Regions from separate parts of the Alteromonas sp. ABV4_515 genome, predicted to be linked through region 1. Evidence: predicted binding sites of a transcription regulator. Region 1 holds the regulator's gene; the other holds the start of a gene.

Evidence for each region. Region 1 encodes LexA, which represses DNA repair genes until DNA is damaged. Its sites were predicted from a motif close to TACTGTATNNNNATACAGTA; they were not measured.
Region 2: the regulator LexA is predicted to act here: its motif matches at 3,268-3,287, upstream of recG (ATP-dependent DNA helicase RecG).

Annotation. Positions count from the first base shown of each region.
Region 1 is NZ_JBSWWZ010000001.1:886,399-893,888, reverse strand. Features, by position in the region: gene ACXAGX_RS03830 (LacI family DNA-binding transcriptional regulator) at 1-102, shown strand, start outside; gene ACXAGX_RS03825 (MFS transporter) at 152-1,474, shown strand; gene lexA (transcriptional repressor LexA) at 1,539-2,165, shown strand; gene ACXAGX_RS03815 (serine hydrolase domain-containing protein) at 2,287-3,429, opposite strand; gene ACXAGX_RS03810 (YceI family protein) at 3,553-4,128, opposite strand; gene coxB (cytochrome c oxidase subunit II) at 4,521-5,645, shown strand; gene ctaD (cytochrome c oxidase subunit I) at 5,655-7,286, shown strand; gene ACXAGX_RS03795 (cytochrome c oxidase assembly protein) at 7,296-7,490, shown strand, end outside.
Region 2 is NZ_JBSWWZ010000004.1:182,415-189,904, reverse strand. Features, by position in the region: gene spoT (bifunctional GTP diphosphokinase/guanosine-3',5'-bis pyrophosphate 3'-pyrophosphohydrolase) at 1-1,992, shown strand, start outside; gene ACXAGX_RS11030 (RidA family protein) at 2,013-2,399, shown strand; gene ACXAGX_RS11025 (peroxiredoxin-like family protein) at 2,567-3,181, shown strand; gene recG (ATP-dependent DNA helicase RecG) at 3,304-5,376, shown strand; gene ACXAGX_RS11015 (class I SAM-dependent methyltransferase) at 5,369-6,127, shown strand; gene ACXAGX_RS11010 (redoxin family protein) at 6,137-6,610, shown strand; gene ACXAGX_RS11005 (helix-turn-helix transcriptional regulator) at 6,928-7,490, shown strand, end outside.

The sequences.
Region 1 (7,490 bases):
GGAAAATTGATTCAACAGCTTGTACTTCATCGTCCTTATGAAGAAACCACTGATTTGAGATGTCGGTACGTGCAACGTAGCTCATGTGGCCCACTGTTGTGAACAAACCGGCAGTGTTGCAATTGTCAGCTAAGCTGACAGAGCACCGCCAGTGAAAACGTTGACTCGGTTTCAGCGCAACGCCTACGCGTCGGGTGCTTTTACCAAAAGTACGTTGTGGAATTTTACAGACCTTCTGCTTCTTTACTACCTGGCAGATATTCAGGGCTTAGGGGCTTCGGCAGCAGGTCTCATTTTAATGGTTTCACTGATTGTGTCCGGTATTCTGGATATCACGCTGTCAGTCATGCTCGATACCTATCGGCTGCGTTATCAGAAAGTAATTGCCCTAAGTGCCCCTATTACCGTGTTGTCTTTTGCTCTGCTGTTTTATCCCGTGGAATTGGCGAAAGAGTCGCTGTTTTTATTCTATCTCGTGGCTGCAATCGTGTTCAGAATTGGCTATGCGTTGTTGGATATTCCACACAATGCCATGCTTGGTACGCTAACAAGCGATAGCCGTGAACGCACAAAGTTGTCATCTGCCCGCATCTTCTTCAACGCATCAGCCATTCTGGTTTTCGCAGCCTTCGCGGGTAAAGTTATTGCGTTGTTGGAAACCCCGGGAGATAGCCTTCGATTATGGATGTTGGGCCTCTGCTGTCTGTTTATGCTGAGCAATATTTATTTATGCATCATGCCCGTGTGGTCATTACAAATTCAGCCTCTTCAAGTACAGCGGCCGCCACTGAGAGCCACCTTCACGGCGTTGTTTAAAAATCGCGCCTTTATGGTGCTGGCATTGTATGCGCTTTTACCTTGTATCTTTATTCCAGTGTTTTACAAATCCGGCGTCTACTTCGCCAGTATGTTACTGGCAGACGAAAAACTCACGAACTGGCTCATTGTAAGCTTGGCCATTGGTAAATTGGTGGCATTGCCCGGCTTCGTAAAGCTGTCGTACCTGATAGAAAAGCATCACGCCATGATTCTTGGCTTAGTGGGTCTGATTGCGGTGTTACTTATATTCATGGTGTTTACGCCCCGGTCGCTACCTTTCCTGTGTTTGGCGTTCTTCTCGTGTGGCATTTTTGCCGGAGGACTCATGGTGTTGATATGGTCCGCGCTACCCGACACTATCGAATATGGTTTGCGAGAAACGGGGGTAGTGAACCCTACGCTAACCTTTGGCGCTTTCCACCTGGTGATGCGGGTGAGTGATGGACTGTCATTCGCGGTGATAGCGGGGGTACTGGAATGGTCTGCGTTGCAAACTGCAGGAAATGCAGAATTCTTTGTCGATAGCATTGCCATTATTGCCGCTATCGGCTGTGTCCTTGGCGTTGCCGTGCTCTGGTTTTATCCGATAACCCATCAATGTCACCAGGAAATGGTAAATACAGCTGAGGAAAAAACCGCAATCAATCAACGTTGATCACTTGTCAATCTTGCATAACTGTATATACTCACAGGAACTGTATAGAAAAACAGGGCTGTTTATGCGTCCACTTACCCCAAGACAAACGGAAGTTCTCGAACTCATTAAAACCACCATGCTGGAAACCGGTATGCCGCCAACGCGTGCCGAAATCGCCAGGCAACTGGGTTTTAAGTCGGCCAATGCGGCGGAAGAGCACTTAAAAGCACTGGCACGAAAAGGGGTAATCGAAATCCTGGCGGGTACCTCCCGGGGTATTAAACTGAATATTCCTCTGGAAGCTGAAAACGAGGAAGATGCCGGTTTACCGTTAATTGGGCGGGTTGCTGCCGGTGAGCCAATTCTGGCCCAGGAACATGTGGAAATGCACTACAAGGTCGATCCTGACTTGTTCCACCCCCGTGCAGATTTTCTGCTGCGCGTAAACGGCATGAGTATGAAAGATATCGGTATTTTAGATGGCGATCTTCTCGCAGTGCACCGTACTACAGATGTTCACAATGGGCAGGTTGTGGTTGCACGTGTTGATGAAGACGTAACCGTGAAACGTCTTGAAAAACGTGGCCGAGAAGTATGGCTGCATGCTGAAAACGACGAATTCAACACGATTAAGGTAGATTTGGCGTCGGAGCCTTTCAATATTGAAGGTTTAGCCGTTGGTGTGATCAGAAACGCCGACTGGATGTAAGCGCCGGGCACCAAAATAGATGCTAAAGAATAAGAAAGGCGATGCACTGAGGTGATCATCGCCTTTTTCTTTTATCAATATGGTGCCCTTAACTCAGCGCTAGTAAAGGATTTGCCTTAGCTTAATAACTGGCGTGTGCATAATGCAGTGTTTTTAGTGCCAGCATAAAAACGTCAGCATTTTTTTCGCCACTCACATTCTTCACTACAGTCACTGCTGTGTTGTGTTCACGACACAGAATCGTCATGGTAATACCACCCATGCTGCCGCCTGAATGCATCACCGCGGTGGGAATGTCGTCCATTAACTTAAGTGCTTCCACGTTATCTTTATACGCTTCCCGTTCTCGATAATCGCCAAAGCCAACTTTCCAGCCAATGCCGTAGCCCACTTCGTCCCCGTTATTTAACGTTGCCCGGGTAAACATGGATTTCGTTGTTTCTGCAGCCAAATAATCACTGGCTACGTGAGCCACTGCAAAGCGCACAATGTCAGATGGCGAGGCAATAAAACCGCCACCTGCCCACTTGTAGCTGTGGTCGGTTTGGGGAGCGTTAATCAAAGTGCCTTCTTCGGTTGTATAGGGCCGGGCGCGGTTTTCGATAATTGTGAACTGATCATCAAATACAGTTTCTTTTAGCGATAAAGGCGCAAACACTTCCTGTTCGATAATCTGACGAAAATCCCGATTGCCATCAGCGCCTTCCATTGCAGCACTGACTAACGTCCAGGCGAATGTGGAATAGCTGAAATCGGTACTTGGTGAGAATTCCAGCGGATCATCCTTAAACATGGCGAGGGCGCTGTTAATATCTGGGTAGGTTTCATTGAGCAAAAACTCATTCGCGCCTTCTTTGTAATGGCGAATACCGGCTGTATGAGAGGCTAACTGACGTAAGGTAATGACTGGCTTGTCTTTCGGCCAATCAGCGACATAGTCGGTTACCGGTGCATCTAAATCAATTTTACCTTCGTCATACAGCCGCATCATTGCTGCCGTTGCGATGAGCTTGGATACACTGCCGATGCGAACCTTGTGGTGCGGTGTCATGGCGACGCGATTTTCTACATCGGCATAGCCAAAACCCTCGGCCATCATAATGCCTTTTTCATTACCCAATGCCATAGTGATGCCTGGCACAGTGTCATGATTAACCGCTTCATTGAACATAGCGGAGATGGCGTTTTTCGGGAGTGGCTTGGAGAACGCGTTAAAACAGAGCACAAGGGAAAGCGCTGAAAAAAGAAGTGATTTGTGCAGCAAAAGGACAATCCTGTCTGAAGGTTAAACCTTTACCCTACAGGATGTTTTTCATCTGGCAAATAAAAAGCCCGCTTTCGCGGGCTATGCATCTGGACGGTGATGCAGTAATCGATATTTACACTATTACTTAGCCGCTTGTGCTTCAGCGGTGATGCGCAGGGTAACTTCGTCACTTACATTCGGTACATACGTGTCGATACCGAAATCAGAGCGTTTAATCGTTGTTTTTGCATCGAAGCCTACCGCTTGTTTCTGTGTCATTGGATGCACGCCTGCGCCATTCAGTGTTACGTCCAGTGTCACTTCTTTCGTTACACCTTTGATGGTCAGATCGCCGGTGACTTCCATCGTTTTGTCACCTGTTACTTCAACGTCAGTGCTCTTGAACGTAGCTTTAGGGAATTTAGCTTCGTTGAACCAGCTTTCTTCCATGAATTCTTCGGTCAGTTTCGCCACAAAGGTATCCATAGACGCAATAGATACAGAAACGTCTACCTTACTGTCTTCTGGGCTCTCTTTGTCATAAACAATAGTCCCTTCAGCACCGTTAATTGCTGCTGTAGGGTTAGAAAAACCGAAGTGGCTCCACGACGCAATGACATTGGTGTGAGTCGGGTCGATTTTATAAGACACAGGTGCCGCCAATGCACTTACGCTGAACAAACCTGAAAGCAGTACCGCTGGGATCAATTTAGTCATTACCAATTTCCTTTTTAAACTTGGGGTGTCAAAACAATGAATGTTGTCAGATGATTAATGATACGGCTTCCTGAGAAATTAGATGTATTTAAGATCTGAACAAAACATTCTAATAATCAGAATGAACGCAAACCTTGCCATAATGACCGTCTCCCCATTTCACCATTCCCATGAAACCCGCCATTTATTTTTCACCTAAAGTCTAGACATTGAGCAAAAACTGTTTAATTCTTATACCGTAGTTAACAGAAAAATAACAAAATAAGATAATAATTAACAAGTCGGGCGACTATACGACAGAATCCTGTGAGCAGGGTATTACACAAGATTCTCCATCACGGAGGTGTTGAGTGAAAAAACTCGTAAGTAACGCATTGATGGTTTGGGGGGCAATGAGCGTCGTCACCGCGACCAGCGCACTAGCTCAAACTCATTCTACGTCAGAACGCGCAGGCGAACTGAATCTGCGTCAGGGAGTGACGGATATCAGCGGTCAGGTTTACGACCTGCATATGCTGATGTTTTCGATATGTGTCGCCATCGCCGTCGTGGTGTTTGGAGCGATGTTCTACTCCATTCTCAAACACCGAAAATCTAAAGGCGCCAAGCCAGCGCACTTCCATGAAAACGTGAAAGTCGAAATCGCGTGGACGGTGATCCCGTTTTTGATCCTGATATTTATGGCAGTACCGGCAGCCCAAACCCTGATTGCCATGGAAGATACCAGTAAGCCAGATATGACGGTATTAGTCACCGGTTCGCAGTGGAAATGGCACTACCAATACATGGACTCAGACGTTTCTTTCTATTCAGTAATGGCTACACAGCGCGAGCAAATTGAGAACAAGTTCGACAAAGGCGAGAACTACTTACTGGAAGTTGACCGTCCGCTGGTTATCCCCACCAATCAGAAAGTCCGCTTTCTCATTACTTCCGACGACGTGATCCATTCCTGGTGGGTGCCGGACTTTGCAGTGAAGAAAGATGCTAATCCGGGCTTCATCAACGAGGCTTGGACAAAGGTGAATGAACCCGGCATTTATCGCGGTCAGTGCGCCGAGTTGTGCGGTAAAGATCACGGCTTTATGCCGGTTGTTGTTATTGCTAAAACCCCGGATGAATACAAAACCTGGATGACGGAACAGGAGGCCATTGTTAAGCAGGCCAAAGAAGAAGAGGCCCGTTTGCTTGCAATGAGCATGAGCAAGGAAGAGCTGATGGCGGTGGGTGAGAAAGTATACAACTCTACCTGCGCTGCCTGTCATATGCCTACTGGTCAGGGGTTACCGGGTGTATTCCCTGCGCTGAAAGGCAGTCCAATGGTACTGAATGATAAGCAGGCTCACATCGATATTGTGCTCAATGGTAAGAGCGGCACAGCCATGCAAGCCTTTGGCAAAATGCTATCGCTGAAGGAAGTGGCGGCTGTGGTTACCTATGAGCGTAATGCCTGGGGCAACAATACTGGCGATGTGATCCAACCGAAAGACGTGAATGCTGTGGCAAACGGTAACTAGGAGCCTGCTATGACTAAAGCAACCGAAACCTTGATGCCGGAGCATACTGCGGCACACGACAACCTTACTCACGAACACGATCATCATGAACATCATGGCGCTCCAGCAGGCCTGATGCGATGGGTACTGACCACTAACCACAAAGATATCGGCACCCTGTATCTTTGGTTCGCTTTCATTATGTTTTTAGTGGGCGGTGCCATGGCCATGGTGATCCGGGCAGAGCTATTTCAGCCAGGCCTACAAATAGTCGACCCTAACTTCTTTAATCAGATGACCACCGTTCACGGCCTCATTATGGTATTTGGTGCGGTAATGCCGGCATTCACTGGCTTGGCCAACTGGCTGATCCCAATGATGATTGGTGCACCAGACATGGCGCTGCCGCGCATGAACAACTGGAGTTTCTGGATTCTACCTTTCGCGTTTTCCATGCTGCTCGGCTCGTTATTTATGGAAGGTGGTGGTCCGGCGTTCGGATGGACGTTTTATGCGCCACTGTCTACCACTTACAGTAGCGACAGCACCGCATTATTTGTGTTCTCGGTACACATTATGGGGATCTCCTCCATCATGGGCGCCATCAACGTTATCGTGACTATCTTCAACATGCGTGCGCCAGGCATGACCTGGATGAAAATGCCTTTATTTGTATGGACCTGGTTGATCACGGCGTTTCTCCTGATCGCCGTAATGCCAGTGTTGGCGGGCGCGGTAACCATGGTACTTACTGACAAATTTTTCGGTACCAGCTTCTTTGATGCTGCCGGTGGTGGTGATCCGGTAATGTTTCAGCACATCTTCTGGTTCTTCGGACACCCAGAGGTGTACATCATGATCTTGCCGGCATTTGGCATCATTTCTCAGATTGTGCCCACCTTTGCTCGCAAACGCCTGTTTGGGTATGCCTCCATGGTGTACGCCACAGCGTCTATCGCGTTGCTGTCGTTTATCGTCTGGGCGCATCACATGTTCACAACCGGTATGCCGGTGTTTGCTGAGATGTTTTTCATGTTCGCTACCATGCTGATCTCGGTACCAACGGGCGTGAAAGTGTTTAACTGGGTGGCCACCATGTGGCGGGGTTCCATGACGTTCGAGATCCCCATGCTGTTCGCTCTCGCCTTTATCGTACTGTTCACCATCGGTGGCCTGTCTGGGCTGATGCTGGCGATTACGCCGGTGGACTTCCAGTATCACGATACCTATTTCGTGGTAGCGCACTTCCACTATGTACTGGTGACCGGGGCGGTATTCTCGATCATGGCGGCGGTGTATTACTGGTTACCAAAATGGACCGGCAAAATGTTTAACATCACATTGGCCAAGTGGCATTTCTGGTGCTCGTTGATTTCAGTGAACGTGCTGTTCTTCCCTATGCACTTTGTCGGACTAGCCGGGATGCCTCGCCGTATTCCAGATTATTCGCTGCAGTTTGCCGACTACAACCAGTGGATCAGCATCGGTGGCTTCGCATTTGGTTTGTCACAATTAATTTTCCTCGTGTTAGTGATCAAAGCCTGCCGCAAGGAAGGTGAACTGGTTACGTCACAGGTATGGGAGGGCGCTGAAGGACTGGAATGGGAAATTCCATCTCCGGCCCCTTACCATACGTTCGAAACGCCTCCGAAAGTGAAGTAGGAGTGCGGTATGACCTCGCCAACATCTGCTAATAACCGACTGGTACTACGACTCATTGCCGTGGTTGTGGGGATGTTTGGCTTTGGGTTTGCGCTGGTGCCACTTTACGACGTGTTCTGCGATATCACGGGCATTAATGGAAAAACGGACAACAAAGCCGCGGTTCGCACTGTGGATGAAGTAGATAAGAACCGGGAAATCACC
Region 2 (7,490 bases), on a different contig from region 1:
TCTAGTGGTGATCCCTACATCACCCATCCGGTTGCAGTGGCTGGCATTCTTGCCGACATGCACCTGGATCACGAAACATTAATGGCAGCGTTGCTGCACGATGTTATCGAAGATACGCATTACAGTCAGGAAGACCTCGCTGAAGCATTTGGCGATACTGTCGCCGAGCTGGTGGAAGGCGTAAGTAAGCTTGATAAAATCGCCTTCAGCAGCAAGCAGGAAGCCCAGGCAGAGAACTTCCGTAAAATGATGATGGCCATGGTGCAGGACATCCGGGTTATTCTCATCAAACTGGCTGACCGCACTCACAATATGCGTACGCTGGGCTCGTTACGCCCAGATAAACGCCGTCGTATTGCCCGGGAAACCCTGGAAATCTACGCGCCCATTGCCCACCGTTTGGGTATTCACGATGTGAAGAACGAGCTTGAGGATTTGGGCTTTCAGGCCATGTATCCCATGCGTCATCGTGCATTGAAATCCGCAGTAAAGCAGGCCCGTGGTAATCGAAAGGAAATCATCGATAATATTCGTCAGGAACTGACAACCCGTCTCAGTGAACACAAGATTGACGGTAAGGTTGTCGGCCGCGAAAAGCATCTTTATTCCATCTACCGCAAAATGAAAAATAAAGAGCTGATGTTCAATGAAGTGATGGATATCTATGCGTTCCGGATTGTGGTTGAAAGCGTGGACAATTGTTATCGCTCACTTGGCGCGATGCACAGTTTGTACAAGCCCATTGAAACTCGCTTTAAAGATTACATTGCCATTCCGCGCACTAATGGTTATCAGTCATTGCATACCTCGTTGGTGGGCCCTCATGGTATTCCTGTGGAAGTGCAGATTCGTACTCAGGCAATGGACCAAATGGCAGATAAAGGGGTGGCTGCGCACTGGCTTTATAAAGAGCCCGGCGATAGCGACACCACCGCCCAATTACGCGCGCGTAAGTGGATGCAATCGCTGCTGGAACTGCAACAGAGCGCAAGCTCGAGCTTCGAGTTCATCGAATCCGTTAAAACGGATCTTTTCCCCGAAGAAATCTACGTATTTGCACCGGATGGTCGCATCATTGAGTTACCTATGGGCGCGACGGCTGTAGACTTCGCTTATGCGGTGCACTCTGATATCGGTAACACCTGTGTGGGTGTGCGGGTAGAACGCAGAAACTACAGCTTGAGCAAGCCGCTGGAAAATGGTCAGACTGTCGAAATCATCACCTCGCCAAAGGCGAAGCCGAATGCTAATTGGCTAAACTTTGTAGTGAGCGCACGCGCACGTACCAGAATTCGTCAATATCTGCGTAGGCAACATTCTCAGGAAGCGGTGAACATGGGTAACCGTTTGTTGCGTCATGCATTGGGGATGGTGAAATTAGATGACATCGCCCAGGAAGACATTGAACGTGTGGTGGCGGAAACAAAGCATCAAACCTTCGACGACCTGCTTACCGATATTGGATTGGGCAATGAGCTGAGTGCCATCGTTGCTCGCCGCCTACTTGGTGAATCGGCAGAAATTCCGGACAAAAAAGGGAATGTCGCTATTCGTGGTACCGAAGGCTTGTTAGTGCATTATGCCCGTTGCTGTCATCCTATTCCTGATGATGAGATTGTGGCCGTACTCAGCCCGGGTCGCGGTATGACCATTCACCAAACAGGGTGTAAGAACATCCGCAAGCTGGCAAAAGAAGAACCGCAGCGTGTACTGCCTATGCAGTGGGACGATACGCCGCAAGGTGAATTTAAAGCTTCTTTGCGTATTGAACTGTACAACCACCAAGGTACACTGGCTAATCTGACGAATATGATATCGGGTTGCGACTCCAATATTATCGGGCTCCAGACAGAAGAAAAAGAAAGTAATATCTACTTTATTGATATTGAATTGACGACATACAACCGCGTACATCTTGCGCGTGTGATGAAGAAGATCAGAACGATGTCAGAAGTACAAAAGGTCTCGCGTCACAGTCAGTCCCGACACTAATTTTTTGAACAGGATTCATCATGGCTAAATCAATTATTCATACCGACAATGCGCCTCAGGCAATCGGTACTTACAGTCAGGCAGTTAAAGCGGGTACCACTGTGTACCTTTCTGGTCAGATCCCTCTAGTACCTGAAACCATGGAAATCATTTCTGATGATTTCGCTGAGCAGGCCACACAGGTTTTTGAAAACGTAAAAGCGGTTTGTGAAGCGGCTGGCGGAACAATTAACGATATGGTTAAGGTAAACATCTTCCTGCCTGACCTGTCTCATTTTGCTACTGTTAACGAGATCATGGCGAAGTACTTTAACAAGCCTTATCCTGCTCGCGCAGCCATTGGCGTTAAAGAACTGCCTAAAGGTTCTCAAATCGAAATCGACGGCATTATGGAATTGCCGGAGTGATTTAAATTGTGTTGAGCCTGCGCATCACGCATTTTTAAGCCGCGTTTAACGCGGCTTTGTCTTTTGGCTTCCTCGATAAACGCAAGCTTTTTGACTATTTACTGATAAATTGAAATAAAAAAAGGCCCGAGAGGGTCTTTTTAACTTCAACTAATCAGGAGATTATCATGCGCTCTGTTTCTTTTATTGTACTACTGCTCTGTAGTAGTGTTTTTCACGTTTTTGCGGCGCCCGCGCCAAGCGCGTCGGAGGTACGACCGCTGCTTGAAGGGATGTCTGTGCCCGATGTAAAGGTGACCGATACCGACGGTTCGCCGTTCAGTTTAAAAGCACTATTGATGCAAAAGCCCTCCGTGGTGGTGTTTTATCGCGGCGGTTGGTGTCCCTACTGCAGCGCGCAATTGGCAGGTCTGAAAGACATTGAAAAGCCTTTGACCAAAGCGGGCTATCAAATTCTGGCGGTATCGCCTCAGTCGCTAGCGCAACTGAACGAGCAAAAGCTCGAGGAAACGTTTGCAGCACGGTTATTGTCTGACGCTTCGCTGTCGGCACTGAATGGATTTGGGATTAGCTATTACGTCGATGCCGAAACAGCTAAGAAGTACGATAGCTACAACATCGCGCTTACCAACGACAGTTCAGGTAAACCAGTACTTCCTGCGCCCGCAGTATTTATCGTCGATAAGCAGGGAGTCGTGCAGTTCAGCTATGTAAACCCCGACTACAAGGTGCGTCCTTCACCAAAGCTTATTCTGGCAGCCGCTGAAGCGCTGGTAGAGTAACTCGTCTCGTAGAATTTACTGGCCCTGAATACAGGTTTGACACTGTTGCAGGGCCAGCCTCTCGCAAACCGACTGTGAATGCCTTACACTGGGCCTATATACAGTTAATTTCTTTAAACATCATGCAGTCACTCGCTCATACACCGGTCACTGATCTGAAAAAGGTTGGCGCCAAGGTGGCTGAGAAATTGTCAAAAATTGGTCTCAATACGGTGCAAGACGTGCTGTTTCATTTGCCGTCCCGCTACGAAGATCGCACTCAGGTTTACGAAATCGAAGACTGTAAACCGTTCACGCATGTCAGCATTCAGGGTGAAGTGAAATCTGCCGACATCCAGTACGGCAAGAAACGTATGTTTGTGGTGAAAGTTTCAGACGGAACGGGCACAATCACTTTACGTTTTTTCCATTTCGGTGCTGTTCAGCGCACCATGATGACACCGGGGAATGAAGTTCGTTGCTTCGGTGAAATCCGCACGGGTAAGTGGGGGCTGGAAATGATGCACCCCGAATTCTCGTTAATTGGCGAAGACGACGATGACGTAGAAGAAACCCTGACGCCGGTGTATCCCACCACCGAAGGCGTTAAACAACTCACCTTAAGAAATCTTACCGAACAATCGTTGGCATTGCTGGAAAAGGGCGGCTTAACGGATTTGTTGCCAGACGGCATGTATGAAGGGCAGGTGACGCTGGCCGATGCCCTTCGTCTTGTGCATCGTCCACCACCGGATGTGTCATTGGAGATGATGGAAGAAGGTTTGCACCCGGCACAAAAGCGATTGATTCTAGAGGAGTTGTTGGCACACCACCTCAGCGTGTTGAAGGTTCGCCAGCAAGCCCAAGCCCAACCCGGCATACCTATCAACATAAATCATGACTTAATTGGGAAGTTGCTGGATAGTTTGCCATTTTCGCCCACAGGCGCGCAGCAACGGGTAGTGGCCGACATTCAAAAAGACATGAGTCAACCTTACCCAATGATGCGTTTGGTGCAGGGCGATGTGGGTTCAGGCAAAACATTGGTGGCGGCTTTGGCTGCGTTGTCAGCCATCGGTGCGGGTTACCAGGTTGCGCTAATGGCCCCTACTGAGCTCCTAGCAGAGCAGCACGCCAGTAATTTTCGTGGCTGGCTCGAACCGTTAGGTATCGAAGTCGGTTGGCTCGCAGGTAAACTTAAGGGCAAACCTCGTCAGGAAGTACTCACTCGCCTCGAAAGTGGCAATATTCAAATGCTGGTGGGCACCCATGCTATTTTTCAGGAGCAAGTGGAATACCAACAGCTCGCACTTGTCATTGTGGATGAACAACATCGGTTTGGTGTGCATCAGCGATTAGCGCTGCGTGAAAAAGGCGAGAAGCAGGGCCGTTTTCCTCATCAGTTAATTATGACTGCAACGCCGATTCCGCGAACACTGGCGATGACGGCTTACGCTGATTTGGATACCTCAGTCATTGATGAGCTGCCTCCCGGGCGTTCACCGGTTACCACCGTGGTATTACCCGATACCCGTCGTGGCGATGTGATTGCCCGGGTATACGACGCGTGTCATAACCAGGGGCGCCAGGCTTATTGGGTATGTACATTAATTGATGAATCGGAAGTGTTGCAATGTCAGGCCGCAGAAGATGCCGCCGTAACGCTTCGTACCGCGCTACCGGACTTACGGGTTGGGCTGGTGCATGGTCGTCTAAAGCCGGCCGAAAAGCAGTCTGTGATGGACGAATTTAAGCGCGGCGAACTCGACTTGCTGGTGGCCACTACGGTTATTGAAGTGGGCGTAGACGTGCCAAATGCCAGTATTATGATCATTGAAAACCCAGAACGACTCGGGCTCGCACAGCTTCACCAGTTACGTGGACGGGTGGGGCGAGGCGCGGTGGAAAGTCAGTGTGTATTGATGTATTCGGCACCCTTGTCGAAAACCGCCACTCAGCGACTTGGCGTACTGCGCGAGTCTAGTGATGGATTTTATATTGCCCAAAAAGACCTGGAAATCCGTGGCCCCGGAGAGCTTATGGGCACTAAGCAAACCGGGATTGCTGAAATGCGCATTGCTGATTTGGTGCGTGACGGGCAATTAGTCCCGCAAGTACAGAATATCGCCGAACGGTTATGGCAGGATTACCCGAGTCATGCACAAGCTATCATTAATCGTTGGATTGGATTTAAGGAACAATACGGGAATGCATAACATTTCTGTCTTTATTGCCCCAGCGCAAAGCGAAGATGAAAAAAACAAGCTACAACAGGTAGCAGAGAAATGGTCTTTTCCGGTGATAAGCGAACCGCCAGAAGGTCTTGCAGTAATCGTCGAAGATGGAAAGCTGTCGGTGAAAGATTTTGCTGAACCCAAACAACTTGGGGTTTTTGTAGACTTTCTTTCTGGCAGTAGTTTGTATCGCCAACAGCATGGCGGTGGTAAGAAAGAACCCATTGCCAAAGCGATTGGCGTAAAAGGCGCTGACACACCGACGGTCCTGGATGCCACACCAGGATTAGGCCGCGATGCGTTTGTTCTGGCGTCGTTGGGTTGCCGGGTGGTGATGATGGAGCGTTCACCTGTGGTCGCCGCACTGCTCGACGATGGTTTGTTGCGCTTGGCAGAGCAAGACCGTGAATTTGCCAAGCGATTCCGGTTAATTCACGGTAACAGCATTGAACAAATGGAAGTGTTAAATGAAGAGATTGATGCAGTTTATCTCGATCCAATGTTTCCACATCGGAAAAAATCTGCTTTAGTAAAGAAAGAAATGCGTGTTTTTCAGCAGTTACTCGGCAGCGATGACGATGCGGACGGATTACTGTTACCTGCCAGAACACTGGCAAAACAACGGGTTGTGGTGAAACGTCCTGACTATGCCGAGCCGCTGGCAGGCGTGGCGCCCACCATGGCGATCAAAAGTAAAAAACACCGTTTTGATGTTTATCTATCACCCAAGTAGGAGAGAAGTATGATTAGCGTTGGTAGTACCTTGCCGGAAGTCACCTTTGGCTTGTTAAAGGACGGAAAAACCACCAATCCTCACACCAATGACATCTTTGGTGGTAAGAAAGTAGTCGTGTTTGCAGTACCAGGTGCGTTTACGCCAACCTGTTCTGCGGCCCATTTGCCTGGTTATGTGGCATTGGCGGACAAAATTAAGGCAAAGGGCGTTGACGATATTGTCTGTATATCGGTTAACGATGCGTTTGTTATGGACGCGTGGAAGCAGGCTAGCAACGCCGAAGAAATTACCATGTTGGCAGACGGCAACGCGTACTTCACCAAAACCATTGGTATGGACATGAACACCGGTGATTTCGGCGGCGCACGCAGCGTTCGTTATTCTATGGTGGTGGAAGACGGTGAAGTGACACAGCTTTTTGTTGAAGATCCGGGCCGTTTTGAAGTATCTGATGCGGAATCTATGCTTAAAGTCCTGTAATTAATTAATGCCTATCTTATGTAAATCGGTTGTCGACTAATACTTTAGTCGGCAGCTGTTCGCTTTCTTCTTCGTAATATACTGAAAATCCAACATTAATAGTGCTTTTGAACAATGTTTGTAAGCACTGTCTACGTCATTATTTTTTCTTACTTATTGTGCACTAATCCATTCGTTCTGCTATGCTCGTATTAAGCGTAGTTTGCCTATATATGGTGGGGGTAAGGAAGTACTCCACGGTTTTTCAACCGTTATTCTGCAGCGTATGATCTCGCAGGATGATCAGAAACGCTCGAACGGTCCCAAGGAGGGAATACATGATGAATAAAGGCCAAAAATACGGCGTCTACCTGATATCAAAGTCGTTATCTTCTGATGAAGCCAGCGACGAACAGGTAATGCTGTTTAAACAATTACTACAAACCTGCGGCTACGAAGTTACCGAACTTACTGCAATTGAACAGCTCGAGCAGACATCTAATCAAGATCTGATTTTTTATGACGCCGCCTTGGCGGATGAAAAATTAGGGGCATTTTATCGCTATCAAGGTTATGCCCGTTGGATTCTTTTTAATCTTCAACCTGGTGACATTGACGAGTGCGAAGCAATTATCGCTGGCGTTGAAGGCACGTTCTATACGTCTGATACCCCAGAACTATTGCTTAAAGGGGTCCGTCGCCTGGCGAAAATGGATGTGTGGTTTAAGCGTAATTCAATTAACGAAGCTTTACGTCGTTTGCGTCAGCAAACCCGTAAAGCAAGCGCTGCAATAAATCGCCCTCAGGAATTGTCTAAATCGATGGTGCATCCGAAGCTGACTAAGCGCGAGGTGACAATTATTGAACTGGTTGCACAGGGTTCGCAAAACCAGGAAATCGC